DNA from 2 places in the Streptomyces sp. NPDC050548 genome. Region 1 is predicted to be linked to the other one. Evidence: riboswitches for the same ligand, from Rfam matches in the RefSeq annotation. Region 1 holds a riboswitch; the other holds the start of a gene.
The links. A riboswitch is a leader RNA that binds a small molecule or an ion and turns the genes downstream of it on or off. The one in region 1 is predicted to bind glycine.
Positions count from the first base shown of each region.

Region 1 (7,407 bases):
GAAGTCCTCGCCCGCCGCGACCTTGAAGGAGACCGCCTTGGCAGCGATCACGTGCTCCAGCGGACCGCCCTGGAAGCCGGGGAAGACGGAGGAGTTGAGCTTCTTCGCGAAGGACTGCTTGGCGAGGATGATCCCGCCGCGCGGGCCGCCCAGCGTCTTGTGGGTGGTGGACGTGACGACGTCCGCGTAGGGGACGGGGTTCGGGTGGAGGCCGGCCGCCACCAGCCCGGCGAAGTGCGCCATGTCGACCCACAGATACGCCTCGACCTCGTCCGCGATCCGGCGGAACTCGGCGAAGTCCAGCTGCCGCGGGTACGCCGACCAGCCCGCGATGATGACCTTCGGGCGGTGCTCCTTGGCGAGCTTCTCCAGCTCGGCCATGTCGACCAGACCGGTCTGCGCGTCCACGTGGTAGGCGACCACCTTGAACTGCTTGCCGGAGAAGTTCAGCCGCATCCCGTGGGTGAGGTGGCCGCCGTGCGCCAGGTCGAGGCCGAGGATGGTGTCGCCGGGCTGGGCCAGCGCGAACAGGGCGGCCTGGTTGGCGGAGGCGCCCGAGTGCGGCTGCACATTGGCGTACTCGGCGCCGAACAGCTCCTTGACCCGGTCGATCGCGATCTGCTCGGCGACGTCGACGTACTCGCAGCCGCCGTAGTAACGACGGCCCGGGTACCCCTCGGCGTACTTGTTGGTCAGGACGGAGCCCTGTGCCTCCATGACCGCGACCGGAGCGAAGTTCTCCGAGGCGATCATCTCCAGCGTGGACTGCTGACGGCGCAGCTCGGCGTCGACCGCGGCGGCGATGTCCGGGTCGAGTTCGTGCAGGGGCGTGTTCAGGACGGACATGGATCTACGACTCCTCAGCCGGCGGTGAAAGCGGTGTACTCGTCGGCGGAGAGCAGCTCGCCGGGCTCTTCCGCGATCCGCACCTTGAAGAGCCAACCGCCTTCGAAGGGCTCGGAGTTGACCAGCGCGGGCTCGTCCACGACGGCCGAGTTGATCTCCACGACCTCACCGGTGACCGGTGCGTACAGGTCCGACACCGACTTGGTCGACTCCAGCTCGCCGCAGGACTCGCCCGCCGTCACCGTCGTACCGACCTCGGGGAGCTGGGCGTAGACGACATCGCCGAGCGCGTTGGCCGCGAACTCGGTGATGCCGACCGTCGAGACACCGTCGACGGCGTCCGTCAGCCACTCGTGTTCCTTGCTGTACCGCAGATTCTGGGGGTGGTTGCTCATGGCGTGAATTCTCCTGTACGCGGGGGAGTGCTGGTGAAGGGGGGAGACGCGGAGGGCGTGGCCGAGCAGGGACGATCCGCCCCGGTCACGGACCCGACGCTACGACGACTGTCACTTCTGGCGCTTGTAGAACGGCAGCGCCACGACCTCGTACGGCTCGTGGCTGCCCCGGATGTCCACGCCGACACCGGTCGTGCCCGGCGCGGAGTGCGCGGCGTCGACGTAGGCCATCGCGATCGGCTTGCCCAGCGTGGGGGAGGGCGCGCCGGAGGTGATCTCGCCGATCACCCGGCCGTCGGCGACCACGGAGTACCCGGCGCGCGGGACCCGGCGGCCCTCGGCGACGAGGCCGACCAGGACGCGGGGCGGCTGCGCCGCGGCGCGTTCGGCGGCGGCCTCCAGGGCCGTACGTCCGACGAAGTCGCCGTCCTTCTCGAACTTCACGACCCGGCCGAGTCCGGCGTCGAAGGGGGTGAGGGAGGTCGACAGCTCGTGGCCGTACAGCGGCATGCCCGCCTCCAGGCGGAGCGTGTCCCGGCAGGACAGGCCGCAGGGGATCAGCCCGGCCGGCGCCCCGGCCTCGGTCAGCGCCTCCCACAGTTTCTCCGCGTCACCGGGGGCGACGAACAGCTCGAAGCCGTCCTCGCCGGTGTAGCCGGTGCGCGCGATCAGCGCGGGGACGCCCGCGACCGTGCCGGGCAGGCCGGCGTAGTACTTGAGGCCGTCGAGGTCGGCGTCCGTCAGTGACTTGAGGATGCCGGGGGACTCGGGGCCCTGGACGGCGAGCAGCGCGTACGCGTCACGGTCGTCGCGGACGACGGCGTCGAAGCCGGCGGCGCGCTCGACCAACGAGTCCAGGACAATCTGGGCGTTCGACGCGTTGGCGACGACCATGTATGCGGTCTCGGCCAGCCGGTAGACGATCAGGTCGTCCAGGATGCCGCCGTCGGCCCGGCAGATCATGGTGTAGCGGGCGCGGCCGACGCCCACGGAGGCGATGTTGCCGACGAGCGCGTAGTTGAGGAGCTGGGCCGCCTCCGGTCCGGTGACCGTGATTTCGCCCATGTGGGAGAGGTCGAAGAGGCCGGCCTTCGTGCGGACGGCGAGGTGCTCGTCGCGCTCGGAGCCGTAGCGCAGCGGCATGTCCCAGCCGGCGAAGTCGGTCATCGTCGCACCGAGCGAGCGGTGCAGCGCGTCGAGCGCGGTACGACGGGGGGCGGCGGTACTGCTCATCGGTCGGTCTCCCAAGGCATGACGGCGAGGTCGTTCCTCCCCATCTGTCATCGGAACCTGAGAGGTTCGCCATGACCGCGCGGGACACGCACGGTCATGGGTTGCACCTTGGGTGGGACCACCGGGACGGGCGGTCCGCTTTTCAGATGTGCCTCGCCCGCGCGGTAACTGGGCCTGAGAGATTCAAGGGAGGGACTTGCTCCTTCGGCGCCCCAGGTGACTGGGGACTCTCCCGCGCGGATTCAAGCGGCCGGTATGCAGTTAGGCGCGCACATCATCGCACAGGCTTTGTAACAGGCCTGTGGCCGGAAGCGAACGGAACCGCGAGACACCGTGCATTACCTTCTCTTTACGTTCGTCGGGGAGAACCTTTCCTGACCCCGCAGGGAGGACGATCACGGTGACAAGGACCACGGTGTACGCCACGACCTCGGCCGTAGCACTGCCCGAGCAGCCCTCGGCCCCGGCCAGAGAGGCATGCCCGGCCCGCCCGGCACCGGTTGTCCGCGACCTCCGTGAGCGGGCCGGCCGCAGCCCGCACGGACTCCGCTTCGGACCCCGCGACCTCGTCGTGGTCACCGGCCTGCCCGGCAGCGGCAAGTCCACGCTGATGCGGCGCGCGGTGACCGGCGACGGCGCCCGCGTCGACAGCCAGGACGCACGGGACCGCTGGGATACCCGGATGTCCCGTATATCGGGGCTGCTCCCGTACGCGGTCTACCGCCCCCTGGTCCGCCTCGCCCACTACACGGGACTGCACCGCGCCCTGCGCTCCACCTCCGGGGCCGTCGTGCACGACTGCGGCACCCAGACCTGGGTGCGCGGCTGGCTGGCCCGCGCCGCCCGCCGCCGCGGCGGCATCCTGCACCTGGTGTTCCTCGACGTCAGCCCGGACACCGCGCTCGACGGCCAGCGCGAGCGCGGCCGGGGCGTCTCGCGGTACGCGTTCCTGCGCCACCGCCGGGCCGCCGCCCGTCTGTTGCGCGCCGTGGAGCGCGGCGACCTGCCGCACGGCGTGGGCTCGGCGGTCCTGCTGGACCGGGACGCGGCGGACGTGCTGCGCCGGATCGACTTCGGGGACTGAGCCGCTAGCCTTTTCTGCCACAGCACGTTTACAGCAGGCGGTTTCACCAGCAGGCGGTAGGTAGATGGACTTCCCGGCGGACTTCCCCGGTCAGGCGTACCCCCACCCCCATCCGCACGGCGGATGGCCCGGCAACGAGCTGGAGGAGGTGCTCTCGGTCTCCCTCGGCCTGCCCTCGGCCGGCGGCCGGATCATCGAGGTGCTGGCCCGCAGCTTCGTCTGGGTCCCGCTGCCCAGCGGCGGCGGCCCGCACAGCGGACCCCTCGACCTGCCCACGCTGGACATCGAAGGGCAGGCCTTCGTCCCGGTCTTCAGCTCCGAGGAGCAGTTCCGCCAGGTCGTCGGCTCGCATCTGTCGTTCACGATCGCGCCCGCGGTGGAGTTCGCCCGCGGACTGCCTCCGCAGGTGGGCATCGCGGTGAACCCGGACGGCGTGGTGGGCATCCCTCTCCCGCCCCCCGCCGTGGCCGAGCTGTGCCGCATCGGCCGCACCGCCCTGGACGGCCCCACCAGCGGCGGCCGGGTCCGGCTCTTCGAGCCCGACTGGCAGGACGACCCGGTCGACTTCCTGGCCGCGGCCTCCGCGGAGTTCGCCGGCACCGGCGTGGTCGGCACGGCCCGCCGCTGCCTGGCCGCGATCGAGACCGCCGACCCGGTGATGTTCGTGGGCGTGGAACTGACCAGCTGGGAGGGCGACTTGAGGGCGGTCCCGATGGGCGCCCTGTCCCGAGCCCTCACCAGGACCGAGGTCAAGTGGCCGGTAAACCTGGTCCTCCTGGACGTGACCCAGGACCCGGTGGCGGACTGGATGAGGCAGACAGTGCGCCCCTTCTATACACAGGGTCACTAGCAAACACCCCAAGGGCAACACCCTCAGGGGCGCGGGGAACTGCGCGCCAAGCCACGACGCACCCGCACTCGCCAACGGACACTGAGCCCCGACCCATTGGGCGCTTAAGCTGGACCCCAACGCAGGCCAACCACCAGAAGGGGCGGTACACGTGAGCGCCAGCGGCACCGCGACCGGCCAGGTCGAGCACATGCTGCGCCAGGTGACGCCCGGGCGCTACGACGCCTACGAGGCGCTCCTGCGCGCCCTCGCGACCCCCCACTCCGGCCAGATCTGGATGCTCCTGTGGCACGGCCAGTCCGGCTCCCCGGACGCCCAGTACGGAAACATGCACGTCGAGGGGTACGGCTACGCCCCCTGCGTCACCTCCGCCCAGGAGCTGTCGGCCAGCGGCTGGAACCGCTCCTACGAGGTGGTCGACGGCCTGGACGTGGCCCGCACCCTCTATCCGGACCACTTCGGCCTCTGGCTCAACCCGCACGCCCCCGGCGGCGGCCTCGGCATCCCCTGGCTGGACCTGCGCCGTATCGCCACCGGCCTGGAGCGCCAGCCCGCGGGACCCCTGCGCCTGACGGAACCGGCGATCGAGGTCCCGCAGTTCTACGGCCTGCTCACGCAGAACGCCCACCGTACCCCGGCGGTCCGCACCCTCCGCCGCGCCTGGGTGCAGCCCGCGCTCGGGGCGCCGTATCTCGCGATCGGTCTGGATGTGTACGACACCAGTCCGCCCGCCGTGGACTCGGTGCGCGCGATGATGCAGCAGTCCATCGGCGCGGTCCCGGACGGGCTGCCGGTGTCGACCGTGGCGATGTCCGACGACTACGACCCGGTGGCGCTGTGGCTGCGGGCGAACACCCGCCCGTTCTACGACCGTGAGGCCCACGTGGCGCCCGCCCAGGCGGGCGGGTACGGGTACCCACCCGCCCGTGGTGGATACTGAACCCGCGAGTCCTCTTCCCAGCTTCTCCGCAGGATTTACGTCTACGGCACATTTCTCCGCGCGTAGACGGCGGTGTGGTGCCCCGAAAGACGACGATTCTCCGCTGTGTCCCAAGTGTCCGGCGTCCGGGGGGCGTTACCCACTGTTCGGATAACGGAATCCCTAGTTAAGCATCACGGTTGCGCATACTTTCGCCGTCAGACCTGGCGGGTGATCGCAGCCACGCTGAAGACTCGCGACTCAGACACAGGGTCGAGGACCCCGTGTCCACTGCAAGTCGACAAAGCCGCTAATCCGCGGCAGGCGTAAGCCGGTAACCACCGGCGAGAGGGGTCGGGTCACAGTGACCGCACCGATCGAGACCACGGGAGCGGAAGCCGGGGCGCAGCCGGAGGCTGTGCTCGTCGGCGCCGAGAAGGGGCAGATCGAGGGCCGTTCCCTTGGACAGATCGCCTGGACCCGGTTCAAGAAGGACAGGGTCGCCGTCGCCGGCGGCGTCATCGTCGTCCTGCTGATCCTGGTCGCGGCACTCTCCCGTCCCATCCAGGCCATGTTCGGCCTGGACCCCGATGCCTTCCACCAGAACCTGATCGACGCCAACACCTCGCTGCCCAAGGGCGGTTGGGGCGGCATGAGCTGGGACCACCCGCTCGGTGTGGACCCGCAGTTCGGCCGGGACGTCGCCACTCGCATCCTTGAGGGATCCTGGGTGTCGCTGGTGGTGGCCTTCGGTGCCACGATCCTGTCGAACGTGATCGGCACCATCCTCGGCGTGGTCGCGGGGTACTACGGCGGCCGGGTCGACTCGATCATCAGCCGGCTGATGGACACGTTCCTCGCCTTCCCCCTGCTGCTCTTCGCCATCGCCATCTCGGCGACGCTCCAGGGCGGTGCCTTCGGCCTCAACGGCCTGCCGCTGCACCTGAGCGTGCTGATCTTCGTCATCGGCTTCTTCAACTGGCCCTACCTGGGCCGTATCGTCCGCGGTCAGACCCTCGCCCTGCGCGAGCGGGAGTTCGTGGACGCCTCCCGGGGCATGGGCGCCAAGGCGCCGTACATCCTCTTCCGGGAGCTGCTGCCCAACCTCGTCGGCCCGATCATCGTCTACTCGACGCTGCTCATCCCGACGAACATCCTCTTCGAGGCGTCCCTGAGCTTCCTCGGGGTCGGTATCCAGCCCCCGCAGGCATCCTGGGGCGGCATGTTGCGGGACGCGGTCACCTACTACGAGGTCGACCCCGCGTACATGATCGTTCCCGGCCTCGCCATCTTTGTGACCGTCCTGGCGTTCAACCTGCTCGGCGACGGTCTCCGCGACGCTCTCGACCCCCGCAGCCGCTAGGGCCCGCACCCGAGAGTTCATCAAGTTTCCGACAATGGAGGAAGCAGACCATCATGCGAAGGTCAGCGCTGGCCGCAGTTGCGGCCATCGGCTCTGCGACACTGCTTGTGGCAGGTTGCAGCAAGGCCGATGACAACAAGAGTGACAACGGTGGGACGAAGGCGGCTGGGGCCAACGCAGCGACCAAGGACGTCGTCAACGCCTCCACCCACAAGGGCGGGACGGTCACCTACGAACTGTCCGACGTTCCGGACTCGTTCGACCCGGGCAACACGTACTACGCCTACATGTACAACTTCAGCCGGCTGTACGCCCGTCCGCTGATGACGTTCGAGCCCGGCCCCGGTTCCAAGGGGAACACCCTGGTCCCGGACCTCGCCGCGAGCAAGGGTGTCTCCAGCGACGGCGGCAAGACCTGGACGTACAAGCTGCGTTCGGGCCTGAAGTACCAGGACGGCACGGCGATCACGTCCAAGGACGTCAAGTACGCCGTGGAGCGTTCGAACTTCGCGCGTGACGTGCTCTCCCTCGGCCCGAACTACTTCCAGCAGTTCCTGGTCGGCGGCAAGGACTACAAGGGCCCCTACAAGGACAAGAGCGCCGAGGGTCTGAAGTCCATCGCGACGCCGGACGACACCACGATCGTCTTCCACCTGAACACGGCCTTCCAGGAGTTCGACTACCTGGTCGCGGCGCCGCAGACGGCTCCGGTTCCGC
Region 1 is NZ_JBITGV010000004.1:141,277-148,683, forward strand. Features, by position in the region: gene glyA (serine hydroxymethyltransferase) at 1-846, opposite strand, end outside; gene gcvH (glycine cleavage system protein GcvH) at 861-1,241, opposite strand; gene gcvT (glycine cleavage system aminomethyltransferase GcvT) at 1,353-2,474, opposite strand; glycine riboswitch at 2,627-2,719, opposite strand; gene ACIBJH_RS13845 (AAA family ATPase) at 2,869-3,558, shown strand; gene ACIBJH_RS13850 (enhanced serine sensitivity protein SseB) at 3,623-4,408, shown strand; gene ACIBJH_RS13855 (enhanced serine sensitivity protein SseB C-terminal domain-containing protein) at 4,560-5,348, shown strand; gene ACIBJH_RS13860 (ABC transporter permease) at 5,692-6,690, shown strand; gene ACIBJH_RS13865 (ABC transporter substrate-binding protein) at 6,744-7,407, shown strand, end outside.

Region 2 (7,407 bases), on a different contig from region 1:
GCCAGCGGGGTTACTGACCCTCCCTCGGACTGGGTCCGGGGGATTCCCCCAGGAAGGTCCATGCTTCAAACACCGAGCGGCGGTGCCGGGCACGGTACCGCCGCCACGGACACCGGGCTGATGAGCATCGGCACGGTGCTGAACACGCTGCACGACGAGTTCCCCGAAGTCACCATCTCCAAGATCCGATTCCTGGAGTCGGAGGGGCTCATCGAGCCGCAGCGGACCCCTTCCGGCTACCGCAAGTTCAGCCCCGCCGATGTCGAGCGCCTCGGCCATGTCCTGCGGATGCAGCGGGACCACTATCTGCCGCTCAAGGTGATCCGCGAGCACCTCGACGCCATGGAGCGCGGGGAAGCCGCGCCCCTGCCCACGGTGGGGCGTCAGCGGGACGGCGAGGTCGTCCTGGAGCCCGTGGAGGGCCCCACGGTGGCCAGGATCGGGCGGGCCGAGCTGCTGGCCGCCGCCGGGATCGGCGAGCAGGAACTCGACGAGTGGGAGTCGTACGGGCTCATCGCGCCGCTGCCGGACGGCGTGTACGACGCGGAAGCCGTCACCGTGGCCGGGCTCGTCCTGGAGTTGGGGCGGTTCGGGATCGAGCCGCGGCACCTGCGCGCGATGAAGGCCGCAGCGGACCGCGAGGCCGGGCTCGTCGACCAGGTGGTCGCCCCGCTGAAGCGGCACCGCAATCCGCAGACGAGGGCCCACGCGGAGGCCCGTACGAAGGAGCTGGCGGGGCTCACGGTGAAGCTGCACGCGGCGCTGGTGCAGACCGCGCTCGGAGTGCGTCTGCCCTGAACCGGACGGGATCGCGGCCCCCTGATCGGTCACCCGTTCTCGGCCCGACTACCCAAACGTCCCGGGCACGGCCTAGGGTTGCTGTGTGAACGAGCTCGATGTCGTAGGTGTCCGGGTCGAAATGCCCTCCAACCAACCGATCGTGCTCCTGCGTGAAGTGGGAGGCGACCGCTACCTCCCCATCTGGATCGGGCCCGGGGAGGCGACGGCGATCGCCTTCGCACAGCAGGGCATGGCCCCCGCACGACCGCTGACCCACGACCTGTTCAAGGACGTGCTGGAGGCCGTCGGCCAGGAGCTGACCGAAGTACGCATCACGGATCTGCGTGAGGGCGTCTTCTACGCCGAGCTGGTGTTCGCCAGCGGAGTCGAGGTGAGCGCCCGCCCGTCCGACGCCATAGCGCTGGCACTGCGTACCGGGACGCCGATCTACGGCAGCGACGGCGTGCTCGACGACGCCGGCATCGCGATCCCGGACGAGCAGGAGGACGAGGTGGAGAAGTTCCGCGAGTTCCTCGACCAGATCTCGCCCGAGGACTTCGGGACCAACAGCCAGTGAGATCGGCGGCCGGCAGAGAAATGCTGGCATTTGCCACCGGCGTGTGAGAGCGTCCTGCGGCCCGCCGCGAGAGCATTCGGCTAGCCTTTCCCCGCGGTGGGGTACGGGAAACCACTCCTAGGGTGATTATCACTCGGCGTGCCTAGCGTGGCGATCGTTGACGCACCCCTGGTGACTGCCTACCGTCGAGAAGGCAGGTCAAGGACGGAGGTCGGCGTGAGAAGCAGCGGCGACGGTACGGCTGGGGGTGCCCCGGAACGCAGTTTCGGGGACAGTGGCCCGTACCCGCTTCATGGCAGTGCGGCCGATCACGCTCCGCATCGACCCACTGCCGTGCCGAGCAGCGGAGGGGCGACGTCCATGGCGTCCGAGCAGATCGGCTACCGGGGCCCTACGGCCTGTGCGGCGGCAGGCATCACCTATCGGCAACTGGACTACTGGGCGCGCACCGGGCTCGTCGAGCCCAGCGTGCGGCCCGCACACGGGTCGGGGACGCAGCGGCTCTACAGCTTCCGGGACGTCGTCGTCCTGAAGATCGTCAAGCGGTTCCTCGACACGGGTGTGTCGCTGCAGAACATCCGCAGCGCCGTTCTGCACCTGCGGGAGTGCGACTTCCGCGATCTGGAGCGCATGACGCTGATGAGCGACGGCGCCACGGTCTACGAGTGCACCTCGCCGGACGAGGTCCACGCCCTGCTCCAGGGCGGCCAGGGCGTCTTCGGGATCGCCGTGGGCGTGGTGTGGCGGGATGTGGAGAGCGCCCTGTCGCAGCTGCACGGGGAGCGCGTCGACACCGGCGAGACCCTCGTCGGAGTCAACCCCGCCGACGAGCTGGCCAGGCGGCGCAACCGGGCCGTCTGAGGGCCCGGCGGGAGCCGTAGCGGGGCATTGTCAGTGGCGTAGGGCAGCATCGGAGATGTGAGAACCGCGCCCACGATCCTGCATCTCGACATGGATGCCTTCTTCGCCTCGGCGGAGCAGGCCTCCAAGCCGAGCCTGCGCGGGAAGGCCGTCGTCGTGGGCGGGCTCGGGCCGCGCGGGGTGGTGGCCACCGCGTCGTACGAGGCACGGGTTTTCGGGGTGAACTCGGCGATGCCCATGGCCCAGGCGCGCAGACTCGCTCCGAACGCCGCGTATCTCGTGCCGCGCTTCGGCTTCTACCGGTCGATCAGCGAGCAGGTGATGGCCTTGCTGCGGGCGCTGTCGCCCCTTGTGGAGCCGCTGAGCCTGGACGAGGCGTTCGTGGACCTGGAGGCCGGAGAGACGGCCTGGGACGCCGAGTCCGCGCGGCGGGCCGGGGAGCGGCTCCGAGCCGACATACGAGCCGTCACGGGGCTCACCGGCTCCGTCGGCCTCGCCGCCTCCAAGATGATCGCGAAGATCGCCTCCGAGCGGGCCAAGCCCGACGGGCTGGTGCTGATCGAGCCCGGCACCGAGCGGGCGTTGCTGGGGCCGCTGTCGGTGCGCACACTGCCGGGGGTCGGACCGGCGACGGGCGACCATCTGCGCCGGGCCGGGATCACCACGGTCGACGAGATCGCCGAGGCGGGCGAGGACGAGCTGGTACGGCTGGTCGGCAAGGCACACGGGCACGCCCTGTACGCCATGGCGCTCGCGCACGACGAGCGGCCCGTGGTGGCCGAGCGGGAGACCAAGTCGGTGTCCGTCGAGGACACCTACGACGTGGACATCCACGACCGGATCCGGGTGGGCCTGGAAGTGCAGCGCCTCGCCGACCGGTGTGTGCGGCGGCTGCGGGGCGCCGGGCTGTCGGGGCGGACCATCGTTCTCAAAGTGCGGCGCTACGACTTCTCGACGCTGACCCGGTCCGAGACACTGCGTGGGCCCACCGACGATCCGGGGGTGGTGCGGGAGGCCGCGGCGCGGTTGCTGGACTCCGTGGACACCACGGGTGGGGTGCGACTGCTCGGGGTGGGAGTCTCCGGGCTCGCCGACTACACGCAGGAGGACCTGTTCGCGCAGGCGGCGGGGGAGCAGGTCGACCTTCTTGAGGAGGAGCACACGGAGGAGGAAGCCGGAGGGGAGGAGTCGGCGCCCGTGGAGCGGCGCTGGCCTGCGGGCCACGATGTGCACCACTCCGGGTTCGGGCACGGGTGGGTGCAGGGCAGCGGGCTGGGGCGGGTCACCGTGCGATTTGAAACGCCGGAGGATGCCGGGCCGGGGCGGGTGCGGACGTTCCGTACCGACGATCCGGAGCTGGAGCAGGCGGAGCCGCTGCCGTTGGTGACGCGGGACGCGAGTGAACTGACCGGAGCATCAGGGCAGTTGGTGGCGCCGCCCCCGGAAGGTCGAAGACCCGCCGTCCCTCCCGCCGCTTCGGCTCAGGTGTCGTCCGAGCCCGCCAGTCTGCCGAAGTCGCGGTCCGGGAAGGAGGGAGGTGGGGCCACGTCGAGGCCGTAGTGGTGGTAGAGCTGGAGTTCCTGGTCGGGGGAGAGGTGGCGGCCCACGCCGAAGTCGGGGGCGTCCTTGATCAGGGAGCGTTCGAAGGGGATGTGCAGGGTCCCCTCGATCAGTTCGCTGGGCTCCAGGGGGACGAAGGCGTCCCTGGAGAACAGGCCGGTGCGTATGGCCGCCCACTCCGGTACACCGGTCGCGTCGTCGAGGTAGACCTCGTCGATCGTGCCGATCTTGGCACCGGTGCGGTCGAACGCCTTGCGGCCGATCAGGTTGCGCGGATCGATATCGGTCTGCACGGGCCCTCCTCCTGGTCGCAACTCATTCGTAAACTCTACAAAAGAGCACAATCGGGCCGGTGGCCACTCGAAAGCTCGGCTTCACCGCTCGCTGGTAGGCTGGCGAACGGCTGCTGACCCCGTGCGGGAGAGTCCTCCAGACTTCATCGGAGGCGCCGAAGGAGCAAATCCTCCCCGGAATCTCTCAGGCTCACGTACCGCACGGACGAGGTCACTCTGGAAAGCAGGGCGGGTGCCGGCGACGGCCCTCGCTCTCACCGACGGTGAAAACCGGTGACCCTCGGGTGGCCGGTGAAGCTCTCAGGTTGAGATGACAGAGGGGGAGGCCGTCCGGGCACCCCACTGTCGTGGTGCCCTCGAAGGTCGTGTCCGACCAGGAGGCCTCCCAAATGACCGCCCCTCGCACTTCGCTCTCCGAGCTCGAACAGGGCATCCCGTTCGAGCAGCGCCACATCGGTCCCGACCAGGAAGCGCGGGCCAAGATGCTCGCGCAGGTCGGCTACGGCTCGCTCGACGAGCTCACCGCCGCCGCGGTCCCCGATGTGATCAAGAACGCCGACTCCCTGGACCTGCCGGGCGCCCGCACCGAGGCCGAGGTACTGGCCGAACTGCGTTCCCTCGCGGACCGCAACGAGGTCCTCGGTTCGATGATCGGCCTCGGGTACTACGGGACCTTCACCCCGCCCGTGATCCTGCGCAATGTCATGGAGAACCCGGCCTGGTACACGGCCTACACGCCGTACCAGCCGGAGATCTCCCAGGGACGGCTCGAAGCCCTCCTCAACTTCCAGACCATGGTCGCCGACCTCACCGGGCTGCCGACCTCCGGCGCCTCCCTGCTCGACGAGGGCACGGCCGCCGCCGAGGCCGTGGCGCTGTCGCGGCGCATGGGCAAGAACAAGAAGGGCCTGTTCCTGGTCGACGCGGACACGCTGCCGCAGACGATCGCCGTGATCGAGACCCGCGCCGAGCCGGCCGGTGTCGAGGTCGTCGTCGCCGACCTCAGCGAGGGCATCCCGGCGGAGATCGCCGAGCGCGAGATCAACGGCGTGCTCGTCCAGTACCCGGGCGCCTCCGGTGCCGTTCGCGACATCAAGCCGCTGATCGAGCAGGCGCACGGGCTCGGGGCGCTCGTCACCGTCGCCGCCGACCTCCTCGCGCTCACGCTCCTCAAGTCACCGGGCGAGCTGGGCGCGGACATCGCGGTCGGTACGACGCAGCGCTTCGGGGTGCCGATGGGCTTCGGCGGGCCGCACGCCGGATACATGGCCGTGCACGAGAAGTTCGCGCGCAGCCTGCCCGGGCGGCTCGTGGGTGTTTCCGTCGACGCCGACGGCCACAAGGCCTACCGCCTCGCCCTCCAGACCCGCGAGCAGCACATCCGCCGCGAGAAGGCCACCAGCAACATCTGCACCGCTCAGGTGCTCCTCGCCGTCATGGCCGGGATGTACGCCGTCTACCACGGGCCCGAGGGGCTCAAGGGCATCGCGCGGCGGACGCACCGGTACGCGACGATCCTGGCCGCCGGGCTCACCGCCGGCGGTGTCGAGGTCGTGCACGGCGGCTACTTCGACACGCTGACCGCGCGCGTCCCCGGCCGGGCCGCCGAGGTCGTCGTCGCCGCCCGCGAGGACGGCGTCAACCTCCACCTCGTGGACGCCGACCGGGTGTCCATCGCCTGCGACGAGACCACCACGCGTGCCCAACTGGCCACCGTATGGACCGCGTTCGGGGTGGACGGTGACGTTGAGGCGCTTGACGCGTCCGCCGAGGACACGCTGCCCGAGGGGCTGCTTCGGAATGACGCGTACCTCACGCACCCCGTGTTCCGGGACCACCGTTCCGAGACCGCGATGCTGCGCTACCTGCGCAAGCTGGCCGACCGGGACTACGCGCTCGACCGGGGCATGATCCCGCTGGGCTCCTGCACGATGAAGCTCAACGCGACCACCGAGATGGAACCGGTCACCTGGCCCGAGTTCGGGCAGCTGCACCCCTTCGCGCCCGCCGAGCAGGCGCAGGGATACCTCACGCTCATCCGGGAGTTGGAGGAGCAGCTTGCCGAGGTCACCGGGTACGACAAGGTGTCGCTGCAGCCCAACGCCGGTTCGCAGGGTGAGTTGGCCGGGCTGCTGGCGGTGCGTGGGTACCACCGGGCCAACGGGGACGAGCAGCGGACCGTGTGTCTGATCCCGTCGTCCGCGCACGGCACGAATGCGGCCAGTGCCGTGATGGCCGGGATGAAGGTCGTCGTCGTGAAGACCGCCGAGGACGGCGAGATCGACGTCGAGGATCTGCGGGCGAAGATCGAGCAGTACCGCGAGGAGTTGGCGGTGCTGATGATCACTTACCCGTCCACGCACGGGGTGTTCGAGGAGCACGTCGCCGACATCTGCGCGCAGGTGCACGAGGCGGGCGGTCAGGTCTACGTCGACGGCGCCAACCTCAACGCCCTTGTGGGGCTTGCCAAGCCGGGGCACTTCGGCGGCGATGTCTCCCACCTGAATCTGCACAAGACGTTCTGCATTCCGCACGGCGGGGGTGGGCCGGGCGTCGGGCCGGTCGGCGTGCGCGCGCACCTGGCGCCGTATCTGCCGAACCATCCGCTTCAGCCTGAGGCCGGTCCTGAGACGGGAGTTGGGCCCATCTCCGCCGCGCCGTGGGGCTCGGCCGGTATTCTGCCGATCTCTTGGGCGTACGTACGGCTCATGGGTGGCGAGGGGCTGAAGCGGGCCACGCAGGTTGCCGTGCTCTCCGCCAACTACATCGCCAAGCGGCTCGAACCGCACTACCCCGTGCTCTACACCGGGCCCGGTGGGCTCGTCGCGCACGAGTGCATCATCGATCTGCGGCCGATCAGCAAGGCGACGGGCGTCAGTGTCGACGACATCGCCAAGCGGCTCATCGACTACGGCTTCCACGCGCCGACGATGTCGTTCCCGGTGGCCGGGACGCTGATGATCGAGCCGACGGAGTCCGAGGACCTGATCGAGCTGGACCGGTTCTGCGAGGCGATGATCGCGATTCGGGGCGAGATCGAGAAGGTCGGGGCGGGGGAGTGGCCGGCTGAGGACAATCCGTTGCGGAACGCGCCGCATACCGCTGCCGCGTTGGGTGGGGAGTGGGGGCACGCTTACTCGCGCGAGGAGGCTGTCTTCCCGGCCGGTGTGTCCGTTGCCGATAAGTACTGGCCGCCGGTACGGCGGATCGACCAGGCCTTTGGTGACCGGAACCTTGTTTGTTCCTGCCCGCCGTTGGATGCGTACGAGGACTGACGTCTTTCGGGTGCGGCGCCGTTGTGGCTGGTCGCGCCCCGTGGCGGAGCCCCAAATCGAT
Region 2 is NZ_JBITGV010000011.1:320,315-327,721, reverse strand. Features, by position in the region: gene ACIBJH_RS29495 (FHA domain-containing protein) at 1-17, shown strand, start outside; gene ACIBJH_RS29490 (MerR family transcriptional regulator) at 61-798, shown strand; gene ACIBJH_RS29485 (bifunctional nuclease family protein) at 884-1,357, shown strand; gene ACIBJH_RS29480 (MerR family transcriptional regulator) at 1,574-2,218, shown strand; gene ACIBJH_RS29475 (DNA polymerase IV) at 2,276-3,778, shown strand; gene ACIBJH_RS29470 (PRC-barrel domain-containing protein) at 3,700-4,071, opposite strand; glycine riboswitch at 4,186-4,281, shown strand; gene gcvP (aminomethyl-transferring glycine dehydrogenase) at 4,461-7,346, shown strand.
Region 2: another riboswitch for glycine. It lies ahead of gcvP (aminomethyl-transferring glycine dehydrogenase); the one in region 1 lies ahead of gcvT (glycine cleavage system aminomethyltransferase GcvT).